Regions from separate parts of the Dryocola baronae genome, predicted to be linked through region 2. Evidence: predicted binding sites of a transcription regulator. Region 2 holds the regulator's gene; the other holds the start of a gene.

Region 1 (7,571 bases), 380 kb from region 2:
ATTTCAGCACCGCGAAACCCGCGCCGCTGTATTCGGTCAGCGGGCCTTCCTGCAGCTCCTGCTCGGCTTCGGCCAAATCGAACGGCAGCTTGCCCATTTCGATAAAGGTGGCGAACGCGCAGGCGGCAAACGCCAGCAGCAGGGTTAACGACTGCGCGACGGGCCAGTGGTAAATCGTGGCGGTGATATTGCTGATATGCGTGCTGCCCGCCACCTGGGCGGCAACCCACAGGCCGAGCAGCAGAATCGGCTCCACCAGCACGCCCAGCATCGCTTCGCGGCTCGCGCCGATGGCGGTAAACGGGCTACCGGTATCCAGGCCTGCGATGGCAAAGAAGAAGCGGGCGATGGCAAACAGGTAAATCAGGGTGATGAGATCGCCAAGCCACGGCAGCGGTGAAGAGAGCGTCACCACCGGCAGCGCGGTGGCGATGGTCAGCATCACGCCCACCATCACGAACGGCATCAGGCGGAACACCCAGCCGGAGGCGGCGGGGGCCACGCTCTGGCGGCCCAGCAGTTTGAACAGGTCGCGGTATTCCTGCATCACGCCCGGCCCACGGCGGTTGTGCATGCGGGCGCGGGTGACGCGGGTGATACCGGACAGCAAAGGCGCGACGGCGAACAGCACCAGCGCCTGAATCAACGAGAAGAAAATTGTGTTCATGTCAGGCTCCTCAGGCGATGACCGCAACCAGCAGCACGGCCAGTTCGATGATGGCCAGCTTACGGAACGTGCCGGCGAGACAGTCGCACTGCCAGCCAGGCACCCATTTCACCGGGTTAAGGGTTTTACGCAGCTTGATAAGCGGAGCGAACGCCGCTTTGACGGGCTGGGCGAAACCGGTGGCGGTAATCACCATTGCCTGTTCGTGATCGTAACCGCAAACCCACGCCGCGCCGCGCGTGCGGTTGGGCAGACGGTCGCCGCGAAACGCCACCATCAGAATGAACGGCAGAAGCGGGCAGGCGATCAGCAGCAGGGCGATCATCGGCTGCGATACGGTGGTGTTGGCGGTTTGCAGCGGAAGCGGGATTGCGTTCTGCACTAGCGGGATAAACCACGGTGCGGCAACGCCCGCCGCCACGCAGCACAGCGCCATTGCGGCAACGCTCAGGTTCATCAGCCACGGCGCGGAGGTTGCGCTTTCCGCTTCCGGGGTGCGCGGCGCGCCGAGGAAGGTCACGCCATAAACTTTCGCCACGCACATCACGGCCAGCGCGCCGGTAATCGCAAGCCCCATCGCCAGCAGCGGCCCGAGGAAGCGGGCGACGAACGACGGCAGGGTGCCAAGGTGGAAGAACGACTGGTAAATCAGCCATTCACCGGCAAAGCCGTTCAGCGGCGGCAGGGCGGCCATCGCCATCAGGCCAACCAGCATCGCCAAAGAAATCAGCGGCATACGTTTGCCGATACCGCCGAGCTTCTCGATATCGCGATGCCCGGTACGGAACCATACCGCCCCCGCGCCGAGCAACAGCGTGGTTTTGAACAGGCTATGGTTGAACAGGTGATACAGGCCGCCCACCATGCCGAGCGCGATAAGCGTCGGTTCGCGGAGCGCAAAGCCAATCAGGCTACAGCCGAGGCCGAGCAGAATAATGCCGATGTTTTCCAGAGTGTGGTAAGCCAGCAGGCGGTTGATGTTGTGTTCCATCAGCGCGTACAGCCCGCCGATAAACGCGGTGACCATGCCGAGCACCACTACCAGCACGCCCCACCACAGCGGCATCACGTTGCCGATAAGCGAGAAGCACATAATGCCGTACAGGCCGATTTTCATCACCACCGCCGAGAACGCGGCGGCGGCGGGAGCAGAAGCGTTGGCGTGCGCCTGAGGCACCCAGCCGTGCAGCGGAATAATCCCCGACATAAAGCCGAAGCCCACCAGGCCAAGCAGCCAGATGGTTGAGCTAACCGGAACGGTGAATGCCTGCCGGTGCAGCTCGCCGAAGTTCAGCGTGCCGTACTGCTGCCACAGCAGCCAGCAGGCAATCGCCAGCAGCACGGTGCCGAGGCGGCCAAGGGCGAACCACAGCTTGCCGGACTGCTGGCAGCCGGTCAGGAAGTACCCGGCAAGACAGACGATCTCCGCCATCGCCACCAGCGTCACGAAATTGGTCGCCACCAGCGCGGTCACCGATGCGGCCATCACCACGTTAAGCAGGAAGCCGTTGGCGCGCACCGCGTGATGGCGGTGCCAGTCGATGTTAAACAGCGAGATAAACAGCCCCGACAGGCCGACGGTGGCGAGCCACACGCCGTTGAAGGCGTTCAGTTCAATCTGCCAGTGCCAGATTTGCGCCTCGCCGTTTAGCCCGCCGAGGGCGATAACGCCCGCCAGCAGCGTCAGCAGCGAACTGCCCGCGCCGCCAAGACCGGCAATTACGCCGCTCAGCGGCTTATGGAAGCGGGTTGCGGCGGCAAGAACGGCGCTTGCCACAAAGCCCAGCAGCGCCCAATGAATCAGAATAAAAGCACTCATTTTTTTGCCTCAGGCTGGGTAAACGAAGTGAGATCGCCAAGGGAAACGCCAAGCGTTAACTGACGTTTGCGCCTGTTGGCGGCGCTGAGATCTTTGTTATCAACCACGCGCAGCGCTTTGGTCGGGCAGGTGCGGACGCAGGCCGGGCCGCCTTCGTCAAAGCTGCATAAATCGCATTTCACCGCGATTGCGCGAACGCCGGGAACCCAGTCGAGCAGGGTGCTCACGCGGGCCGGTGCCGGTGGCGCAGGCGGCGCCTTCGGGCTGTTGGCGTTAGCGGGAATATGAATCGGACGGCTGCCGGAAAACTCAATCGCGCCGAACGGGCAGGCGATGCCGCACAGCTTGCAGCTGACGCACAGGCTTTCGTTAAGCTGCACCGCGCCGTCTACGCGGGTGATGGCGTTAACCGGGCACACCCCGGCGCACGGGGCGTCTTCACAGTGGTGGCACATCTGCGGTGCCGATTCGGCGGCGTTGCGCATGAGTTTCAGGCGCGGCATGGACTGCAGGCCGTGCAGGCGGTGGATCTCCGAACAGGCCGCCTCACAGGTGTGGCAGCCCATACAAAGTTTGGAATCTGCGATTACAAAACGGTTCACTATCGTTCCTTGGGGCATATCATCATTTTTGACGAAACCGTGCCGAAGCCTGCCATTTCGACAGTTTTCGACACCCGGCAGGCGCTAGGCCCGCGCCTGACTCTGGAGCGGCACCAGCGATACGGGCGCATCGTCATGCACGGCGCGATACAGGCATTCGTAAACCGGGCGGATTTTTTCGAGATAGTGTTCAAGCACCTGCTCACGATTACGGTTGCTGATGCTGGCGTCCACGCGGCCATCGTCATCAAGAATGGCTTTAGCAATCAGTACTTTGTCTTGACCGTCACGCTTTTCGACGTAGTACTCGATGGTGTGGCTGTTAAAGCCTTCCGCAAGCGCGATGTGGATAACGAAGTGGTCGAATAAAAAGAAGCGCAGGGAGTCGTCCGGATTGCAGCCCACCGCGTGATGCAGCTTGGCTTTCGAGAGGGTGATGCCCTGAATCAGGGTGTTACAGTAGTTCTGCCACTGCGCGAGCAGGCGCTGGTGTTTGTCGGCGATGTAGTCGGCTTTTTCGCTCAGTTCCCAAATGTTCATCTTTAAATCACTCTGTTTGTGCTGATACCCCCACAGAGCATGTTTCGTGCCAATTTTTTAATATGATGTTTTTATTGGATTTTATGGTTTTCGATGCGGAAGTGACGGTGGGCATGACATGTCATTTCGACATCTTTGCCACCGGGCGACAGCGGCATTGGACGCCCTCTCCCTAACCCTCTCCGCATGAGAGGGAGCCGATCGGAGTGGCCTGAGGGCGTCCCAATCCCACCCCAATCACCCATCCTCCCGACCTGGCATCTTCCTTGCATTACCTCCGCCAGATACCCCGGAGGCACTATGCACGAAATCACCCTCTGCCAACGCGCACTGGAACTCATCGAAGCTCAGGCAAAACGGCACGGCGCGCTGCGCGTGACCGGCGTGTGGCTGGAAGTTGGCGCTTTCTCCTGCGTCGAGAAAAGCGCGCTGGAGTTCTGTTTCGAACTGGTTTGCCGCGACACGCTCGCCGAAGGCTGCCAGCTTCACATTCATCAACAGGAAGCGGAATGCTGGTGCCACGACTGCCAGCAGCACGTCCAGCTTTTGTCCTCGCTGGTGCGGCGCTGCCCGCTGTGTGAGGGGAGCAACCTGCGCGTAGTGGCGGATGACGGCGTGCAGATCAAGCGTTTGGAAGTAGAGGAGACAAACCATGTGTAGCACCTGCGGTTGCGCCGAAGGCAACCTGTATATAGAAGGCGACGAGCGTAACCCGCATTCCGGATTCCGCAGCGCGCCTTTCGCCCCGGCAACGCGTCCGGCCATGCAAATCACCGGCGTGAAGTTTGCGCCCACCGCCGACGAGCAGGGCGACCTGCATTACGGCCACGGCGCGGCGGGCACCCACGCGCCGGGCATAACCCAGCGCCGCATGCTGGAAATCGAACTCAACGTGCTGGATAAAAACAACCAGCTCGCCGTCTACAACCGCGAGCAGTTTGCGAAACGCCAGCAGCTGGTGCTGAACCTCGTTTCCAGCCCCGGCTCCGGTAAAACCACCCTGCTGACCGAAACCCTGAAACGCCTGCACGGTAACGTGCCCTGCGCGGTTATCGAAGGCGATCAGCAGACCGTTAACGACGCCGCGCGCATCCGCGCCACCGGCACGCCCGCCATTCAGGTGAACACCGGCAAAGGCTGCCACCTCGACGCGCAGATGATCCGCGACGCCGTGCAGCGCCTGCCGCTCGAACGCAGCGGCATTCTGTTTATCGAAAACGTCGGCAACCTCGTTTGCCCGGCGAGCTTTGACCTTGGCGAACGCCATAAGGTTGCGGTGCTGTCGGTGACCGAGGGCGAGGACAAACCGCTGAAATATCCGCATATGTTCGCCGCCGCCTCGCTGATGCTGCTCAACAAAATCGACCTGCTGCCCTATTTGCAGTTCGACGTAGAAAAATGTCTCGATTACGCCCGCCAGGTGAACCCGAACATCGAAATCCTGCTGGTGTCCGCCACCAGCGGCGAAGGCATGGACAAGTGGCTGGCCTGGCTGGAGGCGCAGCGATGTGCATAGGCATCCCCGGTCAAATCGTTGAACGTCTGGCCGACGGCAGCGCGAAGGTGGACGTCTGCGGCATCAAGCGCGATGTAAACCTGATGCTGGTGGGCGACGCACAAATCGGCCAGTGGGTGCTGGTACACGTAGGTTTTGCGATGGCGATAATCGACGAGCAGGAGGCCCGCGACACGCTGGACGCGCTGCAAAACATGTTCGAAGTAGAGCCGGACGTTGGCGGCCTGCTGTTCGGCGAGGAGCGCGGCTGATGCGTTTTGTCGATGAATACCGCGCCCCCGAAAAAGTCATGCAGCTTATTGACGTGCTGCGCGAACGCGCGCCGAAGCTGGGCTACACCGCCGAGCGCCCGCTGCGCATTATGGAAGTCTGCGGCGGCCATACCCACGCCATCTTCAAGTTCGGCCTCGACCAGCTGCTGCCGGAAAATATCGAGTTTATTCATGGGCCTGGCTGCCCGGTGTGCGTGCTGCCGATGGGCCGCATCGATACCTGCATTGAGATCGCAAGCCACCCGGAGGTGATTTTCTGCACCTTTGGCGACGCGATGCGCGTACCGGGTAAAAGCGGATCGCTGATGCAGGCCAAAGCCCGCGGCGCGGACGTACGCGTGGTCTATTCGCCGCTGGACGCGCTGGCGCTGGCGAAAGAAAACCCGGCGCGCAAGGTGGTGTTCTTTGGCCTCGGCTTCGAAACCACCATGCCCGCCACCGCCATTCTGCTACAGCAGGCGAAGGCGCAGGGCGTGAACAACTTCTACTTTTTCTGCCAGCACATCACGCTGATCCCGACCCTGCGCAGCCTGCTCGAACAGCCGGATAACGGCATCGACGCGTTCCTCGCCCCCGGCCACGTCAGCATGGTGATCGGCACGGCGGCGTATGATTTTATCGCCACCCAACATCAGCGCCCGCTGGTGGTGGCGGGCTTTGAGCCGCTGGATCTCCTGCAGGGCGTGGTGATGCTGGTGGAGCAAAAAATCCGCCAGCAAAGCGCGGTGGAAAACCAGTACAGGCGCGTGGTGCCGGATGAAGGCAACGCGCTCGCCCAGCGGGCGATTGCGGAAGTGTTTGCCGTGCGCGGCGATTCAGAATGGCGGGGCCTGGGGACGATAAGCGAATCCGGCGTGCGCCTTACCGAAGGCTATCGCCAGTTCGACGCGGAAGAACATTTTAAACCCGCGCCGCAGCAGGTTTATGACGATCCGCGCGCCCGCTGTGGCGACGTGTTAACCGGGCGATGCAAGCCGCATCAGTGTCCGATGTTCGGCAAAACCTGCAATCCGCAAAACGCCTTTGGCGCGCTGATGGTCTCCTCCGAAGGGGCCTGCGCGGCGTGGTATCAATACCGTTCCCAGGAATGTGAAGCCTAAAAACGGTGGATGGCGCTAACGCTTATCCACCCTACGATCCGCATGTAGGTCGGGTAAACGAAGTGCTCCCCGACAAGATTTGGTGGATGGCGCTAACGCTTATCCCCCCTACGATCCGCATGTAGGTCGGGTAAACGAAGTGCCACCCGACAAGATTTGGTGGATGGCGCTAATGCTTATCCACCCTACGATCCGCATGTAGGTCGGGTAAACGACGTGCTTCCCGACACAGGTAAATATATGAAAACCATCGAACTCGCCCACGGCAGCGGCGGCCAGGCAATGCAAAAACTCATCGCCGATCTCTTTATGCTGGCGTTTGATAACCCTTACCTCGCCGAACAGGAAGACCAGGCGCGCCTGCCGCTGGCCGAACTCACCGCAGGCGGCGACCGGCTCGCATTCTCAACCGACAGCTACGTCATCGACCCGCTGTTCTTCCCCGGCGGTGACATCGGCAAAATTGCCGTGTGCGGCACGGCGAACGACGTGGCGGTGAGCGGCGCCACCCCGCGCTGGCTCTCCTGCGGATTTATCCTTGAAGAAGGGCTGCCGCTGGAAACCCTGGAGCACGTGGTGACCAGCATGGCGGCCACGGCAAAAGAAGCGGGCGTCACCGTCGTCACCGGCGACACCAAGGTCGTGCAGCGCGGCGCGGCGGACAAGATTTTCATCAATACGGCGGGCATCGGCGCCATCCCTGCGGGCCTTAACTGGGGTGCATCGCAGATAGGCGTGGGTGACGTTTTGCTGGTCAGCGGCACGTTGGGCGACCACGGAGCGACTATTCTTAACCTGCGGGAATCATTAGGAATGGAAGGCGCGCTGGTCAGCGACTGTGCGGTGCTGGCTCCGTTAATTGCGCCGCTGGTGAATATCCCCGGCGTGAAGGCACTGCGCGATGCAACGCGCGGCGGCGTGAATGCGGTGCTCCACGAGTTTGCCGCCTCAAGCGGCTGCGGCATGGAAATCAGCGAAAGCCAGCTGCCGCTTAACCCGGCGGTACGCGGCGTTTGCGAACTGCTCGGCCTGGACGCGCTGAATTTTGCCAATGA
Region 2 (7,571 bases):
ATTCTTGGGCTTGCGGCGCTTTTACACCCATTTACCGTGAATTCCGATATCCTACGTCGTGAATTGCCCCTAATGTTACTCTTTAGCATCGCTGCGGGACTTTTCCTGTTCGACAGCAGTCTCAGCCGTATTGGCGGCATATTGCTGATTGCGATGGCCGTGTTGTACCTGCTGTTTATCGTCAAGATTGCGCTTCTGGCCGAGCGCCAGGGCCACGACAGCCTGACGCGCGAGCAGGTCGCGGAATTACCCCGCGACGGCAGCCGTTCGGTGGCGTTTCTTTGGCTCGCCGTGGCGCTGATTATTCTGCCCATGGCAACACGCATGGTTATCGACAACGCCACGGTTCTGGCGAACTTTTTCGGCGTAAGCCAGCTGGTTATCGGCCTGACGATAATTTCCGTCGGCACCAGCCTTCCGGAACTGGCGACTACCATAGCCGGTGCCCGTAAGGGCGAAGATGACATTGCCATCGGTAATATTATTGGCTCGAACATTTTTAATATCGCGTTTGTGCTGGGCATTCCAGCGCTGATCGCTCCGGGCGATATTGACCCGCTGGCCTTCGCCCGTGACTACTGGGTGATGTTGGCGGTAAGTGCCATTTTCGCCGTGCTTTGCTGGCGCAAGCCTCGCTCTATCGGCAAGGCGGCGGGCGCTCTGTTAACATGTGGTTTCTTGGTATGGATCGTGGTGCTGTGGTTTGTGGCATCACCAGTCGTGGGATAAAGGGGAAACGGAACTATGTCACAGATAGATTTACAGCCGGGTTTTGACTTTCAACAGGCAGGCAAGGACGTGCTGAACATTGAACGTGAAGGCCTGGCGCAGCTCGATCAATACATTAATGCCGACTTTTCCGAGGCATGTGAAAAGATTTTCTACTGCCCCGGCAAAGTGGTGGTTATGGGAATGGGGAAATCAGGCCATATCGGTAAGAAAATGGCGGCAACCTTCGCCAGTACCGGCACGCCTGCTTTCTTTGTTCATCCTGGCGAAGCGAGCCACGGCGATTTAGGCATGGTCACCGCGCAGGACGTGGTGATTGCGATTTCCAACTCCGGTGAATCCAACGAAATTCTGGCGCTGATCCCCGTTCTTAAACGCCTTCAGGTGCCGCTGATTTGCATGACCGGCCGCCCGGAAAGCGCGATGGGCCGCGCCGCTGATATCCATCTGTGCATCAAAGTCCCGCAGGAAGCCTGCCCGCTGGGCCTTGCGCCAACCACCAGCACCACGGCGACGCTGGTCATGGGCGATGCGCTGGCGGTTGCCCTGCTGAAAGCCCGCGGCTTTACCCAAGAAGATTTCGCACTTTCCCATCCGGGCGGTGCGCTGGGTCGTAAACTGTTATTACGCGTTAACGACATCATGCACACCGGCGATGAAATCCCTCACGTCAGCAAAGAGGCTTCTTTACGCGACGCGCTGCTGGAAATTACCCGTAAAAATATGGGTATGACGGTGATTTGCGATGACCTGATGAAAATCCAGGGTATCTTCACCGATGGCGACCTGCGCCGCGTCTTCGATATGGGCGTTGATTTACACACGCTTAATATCGCGGATGTGATGACCGCAGGCGGCATTCGCGTCCGTCCGGGTACGCTGGCAGTTGATGCCTTAAACCTGATGCAGTCCCGCCATATTACTTCAGTACTGGTTGCCGATGGCGACCAACTGCTCGGTGTGGTACATATGCACGACATGCTGCGCGCAGGCGTGGTTTAACAAAGGATTAGACTTAATGAGTAACCATGAAGCGTCACTCGATACCTGTTATGGGCCGGTGAGTGCTCGCGTGATGGAGCGGGCGGCCAACGTACGCCTGCTTATTCTGGATGTCGACGGCGTGATGTCTGACGGCCTTATCTACATGGGCAACAGCGGCGAAGAGCTGAAGGCCTTTAATGTGCGAGATGGCTACGGCATTCGCTGCGCCCTCACCTCCGGAATCGAAGTCGCTATTATTACCGGTCGCAAAGCCAAGCTGCTTGAAGACCGCTGCGAGACGTTGGGGATTACCCATCTTTATCAGGGCCAATCCGACAAGCTGCTGGCTTTTCGCGATCTGTTGGATAAACTCGCCGTCGCGCCGGAACAGGTGGCCTATATCGGTGATGACCTCATCGACTGGCCGGTGATGGCACAGGTTGGCGTGAGCGTTGCCGTTGCCGACGCCCATCCACTGCTGACGCCGCGCGCGGATTACGTCACACGAATCAACGGTGGGCGCGGAGCGGTACGCGAAGTCTGCGATCTTTTACTCCTTGCGCAGGGGAAGCTTGATGAGGCCAAAGGGCTATCCATATGAGTAAAACAAGGCGTTGGTTTATCATCCTGCTGGCACTGATAGCGCTCGTGCTGATCGGCATTAATCTGGCCGACCAGGATGCCGTGTCGCCCACGACCGTGAACGCTAACGAGCCAACCTATAAAAGCGAACACTCCACCACCGTGGTTTATAACCCTGAAGGGGCGCTGAACTACCGGTTAGTCGCGGAACACGTTGAATATTTCTCAGATACGGCCATTTCCTGGTTCACCAACCCGATAATGACGCAGTACGATGAAAATAAAGTAGCGACCTGGTCATTACGCTCAGATCGCGCCAAACTGACTAATGACCGAATGCTGTATCTGTACGGGAACGTTGTTCTCACGGCGCTGACGCCCGATTCGCAGCTACGCAAAATTACCACAGACAATGCGCAGGTTAACTTGATCACTCAGGATGTTGCGTCTGATGATTTGGTGACGCTGTACGGTACCAGCTTTAACTCCAGCGGCCTGAAAATGCGCGGTAATTTGCGCAGCAAGAACGCCGAGCTGATTGAAAAGGTTAGAACATCCTATGAAATCCAGAATAAACAAACTCAGCCGTAATTTAGTACTGACCAGTACGCTTTTGGCCGCCAGCTTTTCGGCCTTCGCGCTGACCGGTGATACCGATCAGCCGATTCATATTGAATCAGATCAGCAGTCGCTGGATATGCAAAGCAACATCGTTACCTTTACCGGCAACGTGGTCGTCACGCAGGGCAGTATCAAGATCAACGCCGATAAGGTTGTGGTCACGCGTCCGGGCGGCGAGCAGGGCAAAGAAGTGATCGATGGTTACGGTAATCCGGCCACCTTCTATCAGATGCAGGACAGCGGCAAGCCGGTAAAAGGCCACGCTTCCAAGATGCACTATGAGCTGCAAAACGACTTTGTGGTGTTAACCGGGGACGCGTTCCTGGAACAGCTCGACAGCAATATCAAAGGCGACAAGATTACCTATCTGGTCAAAGAACAGAAAATGCAGGCGTTTAGCGAAAAAGGTAAGCGCGTAACCACGATTCTGGTGCCTTCACAATTGCAGAATAAAGACGGCAAGGCGGCACCCGCTCCAGCACCGAAAAAGAGTAACTAATTCGTTATGGCAACTTTAATCGCGAAGAACCTCGCCAAGGCTTATAAAGGCCGCCGCGTGGTGGAAGACGTAAGTCTGACCGTTAAATCCGGCGAAATTGTCGGCCTGCTCGGCCCGAACGGCGCGGGTAAGACCACGACGTTTTATATGGTTGTGGGCATCGTCTCGCGCGATGCGGGCAATATCATTATCGATGATGAAGATATCTCCATGCTGCCGCTGCACGCGCGCGCGCGCCGTGGCATCGGCTATTTGCCGCAGGAAGCTTCCATTTTCCGCCGTCTGAGCGTGTTTGATAACCTGATGGCCGTGCTGCAAATCCGTGACGATCTCACGCCCGAGCAGCGCGACGACCGCGCAAACGAGCTGATGGAAGAGTTCCACATCGAGCATTTGCGTAACAACCTCGGCCAGTCGCTGTCCGGTGGTGAACGCCGTCGCGTGGAAATCGCTCGCGCTTTAGCGGCGAATCCAAAATTTATTCTGCTCGATGAACCTTTTGCGGGCGTTGACCCCATTTCGGTCATCGACATCAAGCGAATTATCGAACACCTGCGCGACAGCGGGCTCGGTGTGCTGATTACTGACCATAACGTACGTGAAACCCTCGCGGTTTGTGAACGCGCTTATATCGTCAGCCAGGGCCACCTAATCGCCCACGGCGCGCCAGCAGAAATTCTGGAAGATGAGCACGTTAAGCGCGTCTATCTGGGCGAAGAGTTCAGACTCTGATAGGGTAGGAAGAATTAAACTGTAGATCTGAGGATACCCGCTCTGAATATGAAGCAAGGTTTGCAGCTTAGGCTTAGCCAACAGCTTGCTATGACTCCCCAGCTGCAACAGGCCATCCGCCTGCTGCAGCTGTCGACGTTGGAGTTACAGCAGGAACTTCAGCAAGCGCTGGAAAGTAACCCACTGCTTGAGCAAACCGACCTGCATGAAGAAATCGACTCCCTCGAAGCGCGCGAAGAAGAAGCGGCGCTGGACACCCGTGAGGCTCTGGAACAAAAAGAGATGCCTGACGAACTCCCGCTGGACGCGAGCTGGGACGAAATCTACACCGCAGGAACCCCTTCCGGCACCGGCACCGACTACATCGACGACGAGCTGCCTGTTTATCAGGGCGAAACCACCCAGTCGCTTCAGGATTACCTGATGTGGCAAGTAGATCTCACTCCTTTTACCGAAACCGACATTGCTATCGCCACGTCCATCGTCGACGCCGTTGACGAAACGGGCTACCTCACCGTACCGCTGGAAGACATTCTGGAAAGCATGGGCAACGACGAGGTCAGCCTTGATGAGATCGAGGCGGTGCTTAAGCGCATTCAGCGTTTCGACCCGGTTGGCGTCGCCGCGCGCGATCTGCGCGACTGCCTGCTGATTCAGCTATCCCAATACGCGAAAGAAACGCCGTGGCTGAGCGAAGCCCGTCTTATCGTAAGCGAGCATCTGGATCTGCTGGCAAACCACGATTTCCGCAGCCTGATGCGCGTCACCCGCCTCAAAGAAGAAGTGCTGAAAGAGGCGATGTGTCTGATTCAATCTCTGGATCCGCGCCCCGGCCAGTCCATCCAAACCGGCGAACCCGAATACGTAATCCCGGACGTGCTGGTCCGTAAAGCACAGGGAAAATGGACCGTGGAGCTCAATTCAGATAGCATTCCACGCCTGAAAATAAACCAGCAGTATGCCGCGCTCGGCACCAGCAGCAGAAGCGACAGCGATTCGCAGTACATCCGCAGCAATCTGCAGGATGCGAAATGGCTGATCAAAAGCCTGGAAAGCCGTAACGATACGCTGCTGCGCGTCAGCCGTTGTATCGTCGAGCAGCAGCAAGGTTTTTTTGAGCACGGCGAAGAACACATGAAGCCGATGGTGCTGGCCGATATCGCGCAGGCGGTGGAAATGCACGAGTCCACCATATCGCGCGTAACGACGCAGAAATATCTGCACAGCCCGCGAGGCATTTTTGAACTGAAGTATTTCTTCTCGAGTCACGTGAATACCGAAGGCGGTGGCGAAGCCTCCTCCACGGCGATTCGCGCGCTGGTGAAGAAGTTAATTGCTGCGGAAAACCCCGCGAAACCTCTTAGCGACAGCAAGTTAACGACTATGCTGTCAGATCAGGGGATCATGGTGGCACGCCGCACTGTTGCGAAGTATCGAGAGTCTTTATCCATACCACCGTCAAACCAGCGTAAGCAGCTGGTGTGACCCAACTGATAAGGAAGACACTATGCAGCTCAACATTACAGGACAAAATGTCGAAATCACCGACGCGTTACGCGATTTTGTGAATGCGAAATTTGCCAAACTGGAGCAGTACTTCGAACGCATTAATCAGGTCTACATTGTGTTAAAAGTGGAAAAAGTCACCCACCTTGCAGATGCGACGCTGCACGTGAACGGGGGTGAGCTGCATGCCAGTGCCGAAGGGCAGGACATGTACGCGGCCATTGATGGCCTGATCGATAAACTGGCTCGCCAGTTAACTAAACATAAAGATAAACTAAAACAACATTGATAATCCGGGTGTCTGTTTACGCCTCGACGGCTCGTTGTCCCAAGGTCAACGGGCCGTTAGCTTAACAGGGTGCTCAGGTGAACTTATGATGAACAACGATTCCGTTCTACAACTTAGTCATGTCCTTAACCAGGAATGTACCCGAAGTGGTGTCCACTGCCAGAGCAAGAAACGCGCTTTGGAAATCATCAGCGAACTGGCTGCAAAACAGCTCGGTCTACCGCCGCAGGTCGTGTTTGAAGCGGTGCTGACACGCGAACGCATGGGGAGTACCGGCATCGGCAATGGTATCGCCATTCCTCACGGGAAACTTGAAGAGGATACCCTGCGCGCCGTGGGGGTGTTCATCCAGCTGGAGACGCCAATCGCCTTTGATGCAATTGATAACCAGCCGGTCGACCTGCTGTTTGCCCTGCTGGTGCCAGCGGATCAGACCAAGACGCATCTGCACACCTTGTCACTGGTGGCTAAACGCCTGGCGGACAAAACCATTTGCCGCCGCCTGCGGGCTGCACTTAGCGACGAAGAGCTTTATCAGATCATTACCGATACCGAAAACGGTAGTGAAAGTGAATAATCTGGCCGCGGTATCGTCTATGCCGCAGCTTGAGAAGTCGGGGGAGTAAAGACATGGTGCTGATGATTGTCAGCGGCCGCTCTGGTTCAGGGAAGTCTGTAGCCTTGCGTGCACTGGAAGATATGGGGTTCTACTGCGTGGATAACCTGCCAGTAGTGCTACTGCCGGAACTGGCAAAAACCCTCGCGGAACGGCAAATCTCGGCGGCGGTCAGCATCGACGTGCGCAACATGCCGGAAAACCCGGAGATTTTCGAGCAGGCGATGACCAATCTGCCTGATACGTTTTCCCCGCAGCTCCTGTTCCTCGACGCGGACCGCAACACGTTGATCCGCCGCTACAGCGACACCCGCCGTTTACACCCGCTTTCAAGCAAGAACCTGTCGCTGGAAAGCGCCATCGATGAAGAAAGCGATCTGCTCGAACCGCTGAAGTCGCGCGCGGATTTGATCATCGACACCTCAGAAATGTCGGTGCACGAGCTGGCTGAAATGCTGCGTACCCGCCTGCTGGGCAAACGCGAACGCGAGCTGACGATGGTCTTTGAATCCTTCGGCTTCAAGCACGGTATTCCCATCGATGCCGATTACGTGTTTGACGTACGCTTCCTGCCGAACCCGCACTGGGACCCGAAACTGCGTCCGATGACCGGTTTGGATCGCCCGGTCGCCGCGTTCCTCGACCGCCACACGGAAGTGCACAATTTTATTTACCAGACGCGCAGCTATCTTGAGCTATGGTTACCGATGCTGGAAACCAACAACCGCAGCTACCTGACCGTAGCCATCGGCTGTACCGGCGGTAAGCACCGTTCGGTTTACATCGCCGAGCAGTTGGCCGACTACTTCCGCTCGCGCGGCAAGAACGTTCAGTCTCGTCACCGTACGCTGGAAAAACGCAAAACATGACCGTAAAACATACCGTTGAGATCACCAATAAGCTGGGCATGCACGCGCGCCCGGCCATGAAGCTCTTTGAGCTGGTGCAGAGTTTTGATGCAGAAGTGATGCTGCGGAATGAAGCGGGAACCGAGGCGGAAGCCAGCAGCGTCA

The links. Region 2 encodes sigma-54, which starts transcription at its own class of promoters, with help from an activator protein. Its sites were predicted from a motif close to GTTGGCACANNTTTCGCTNT; they were not measured.
Region 1: the regulator sigma-54 is predicted to act here: its motif matches at 3,752-3,771, upstream of hycA (formate hydrogenlyase regulator HycA).

What each region holds. Positions count from the first base shown of each region.
Region 1 covers NZ_JBINNY010000001.1:4,885,790-4,893,360, reverse strand. The annotation lists gene ACSPHG_RS23105 (respiratory chain complex I subunit 1 family protein) at 1-667, opposite strand, end outside; gene hycC (formate hydrogenlyase subunit 3) at 678-2,486, opposite strand; gene ACSPHG_RS23095 (4Fe-4S dicluster domain-containing protein) at 2,483-3,088, opposite strand; gene hycA (formate hydrogenlyase regulator HycA) at 3,173-3,628, opposite strand; gene hypA (hydrogenase maturation nickel metallochaperone HypA) at 3,929-4,288, shown strand; gene hypB (hydrogenase nickel incorporation protein HypB) at 4,281-5,144, shown strand; gene ACSPHG_RS23075 (HypC/HybG/HupF family hydrogenase formation chaperone) at 5,135-5,395, shown strand; gene hypD (hydrogenase formation protein HypD) at 5,395-6,516, shown strand; gene hypE (hydrogenase expression/formation protein HypE) at 6,757-7,571, shown strand, end outside.
Region 2 covers NZ_JBINNY010000001.1:4,503,624-4,511,194, forward strand. The annotation lists gene ACSPHG_RS21245 (calcium/sodium antiporter) at 1-729, shown strand, start outside; gene kdsD (arabinose-5-phosphate isomerase KdsD) at 745-1,731, shown strand; gene kdsC (3-deoxy-manno-octulosonate-8-phosphatase KdsC) at 1,748-2,314, shown strand; gene lptC (LPS export ABC transporter periplasmic protein LptC) at 2,311-2,886, shown strand; gene lptA (lipopolysaccharide ABC transporter substrate-binding protein LptA) at 2,855-3,415, shown strand; gene lptB (LPS export ABC transporter ATP-binding protein) at 3,422-4,147, shown strand; gene rpoN (RNA polymerase factor sigma-54) at 4,196-5,632, shown strand; gene hpf (ribosome hibernation promoting factor) at 5,655-5,942, shown strand; gene ptsN (PTS IIA-like nitrogen regulatory protein PtsN) at 6,028-6,519, shown strand; gene rapZ (RNase adapter RapZ) at 6,573-7,427, shown strand; gene npr (PTS phosphocarrier protein NPr) at 7,424-7,571, shown strand, end outside.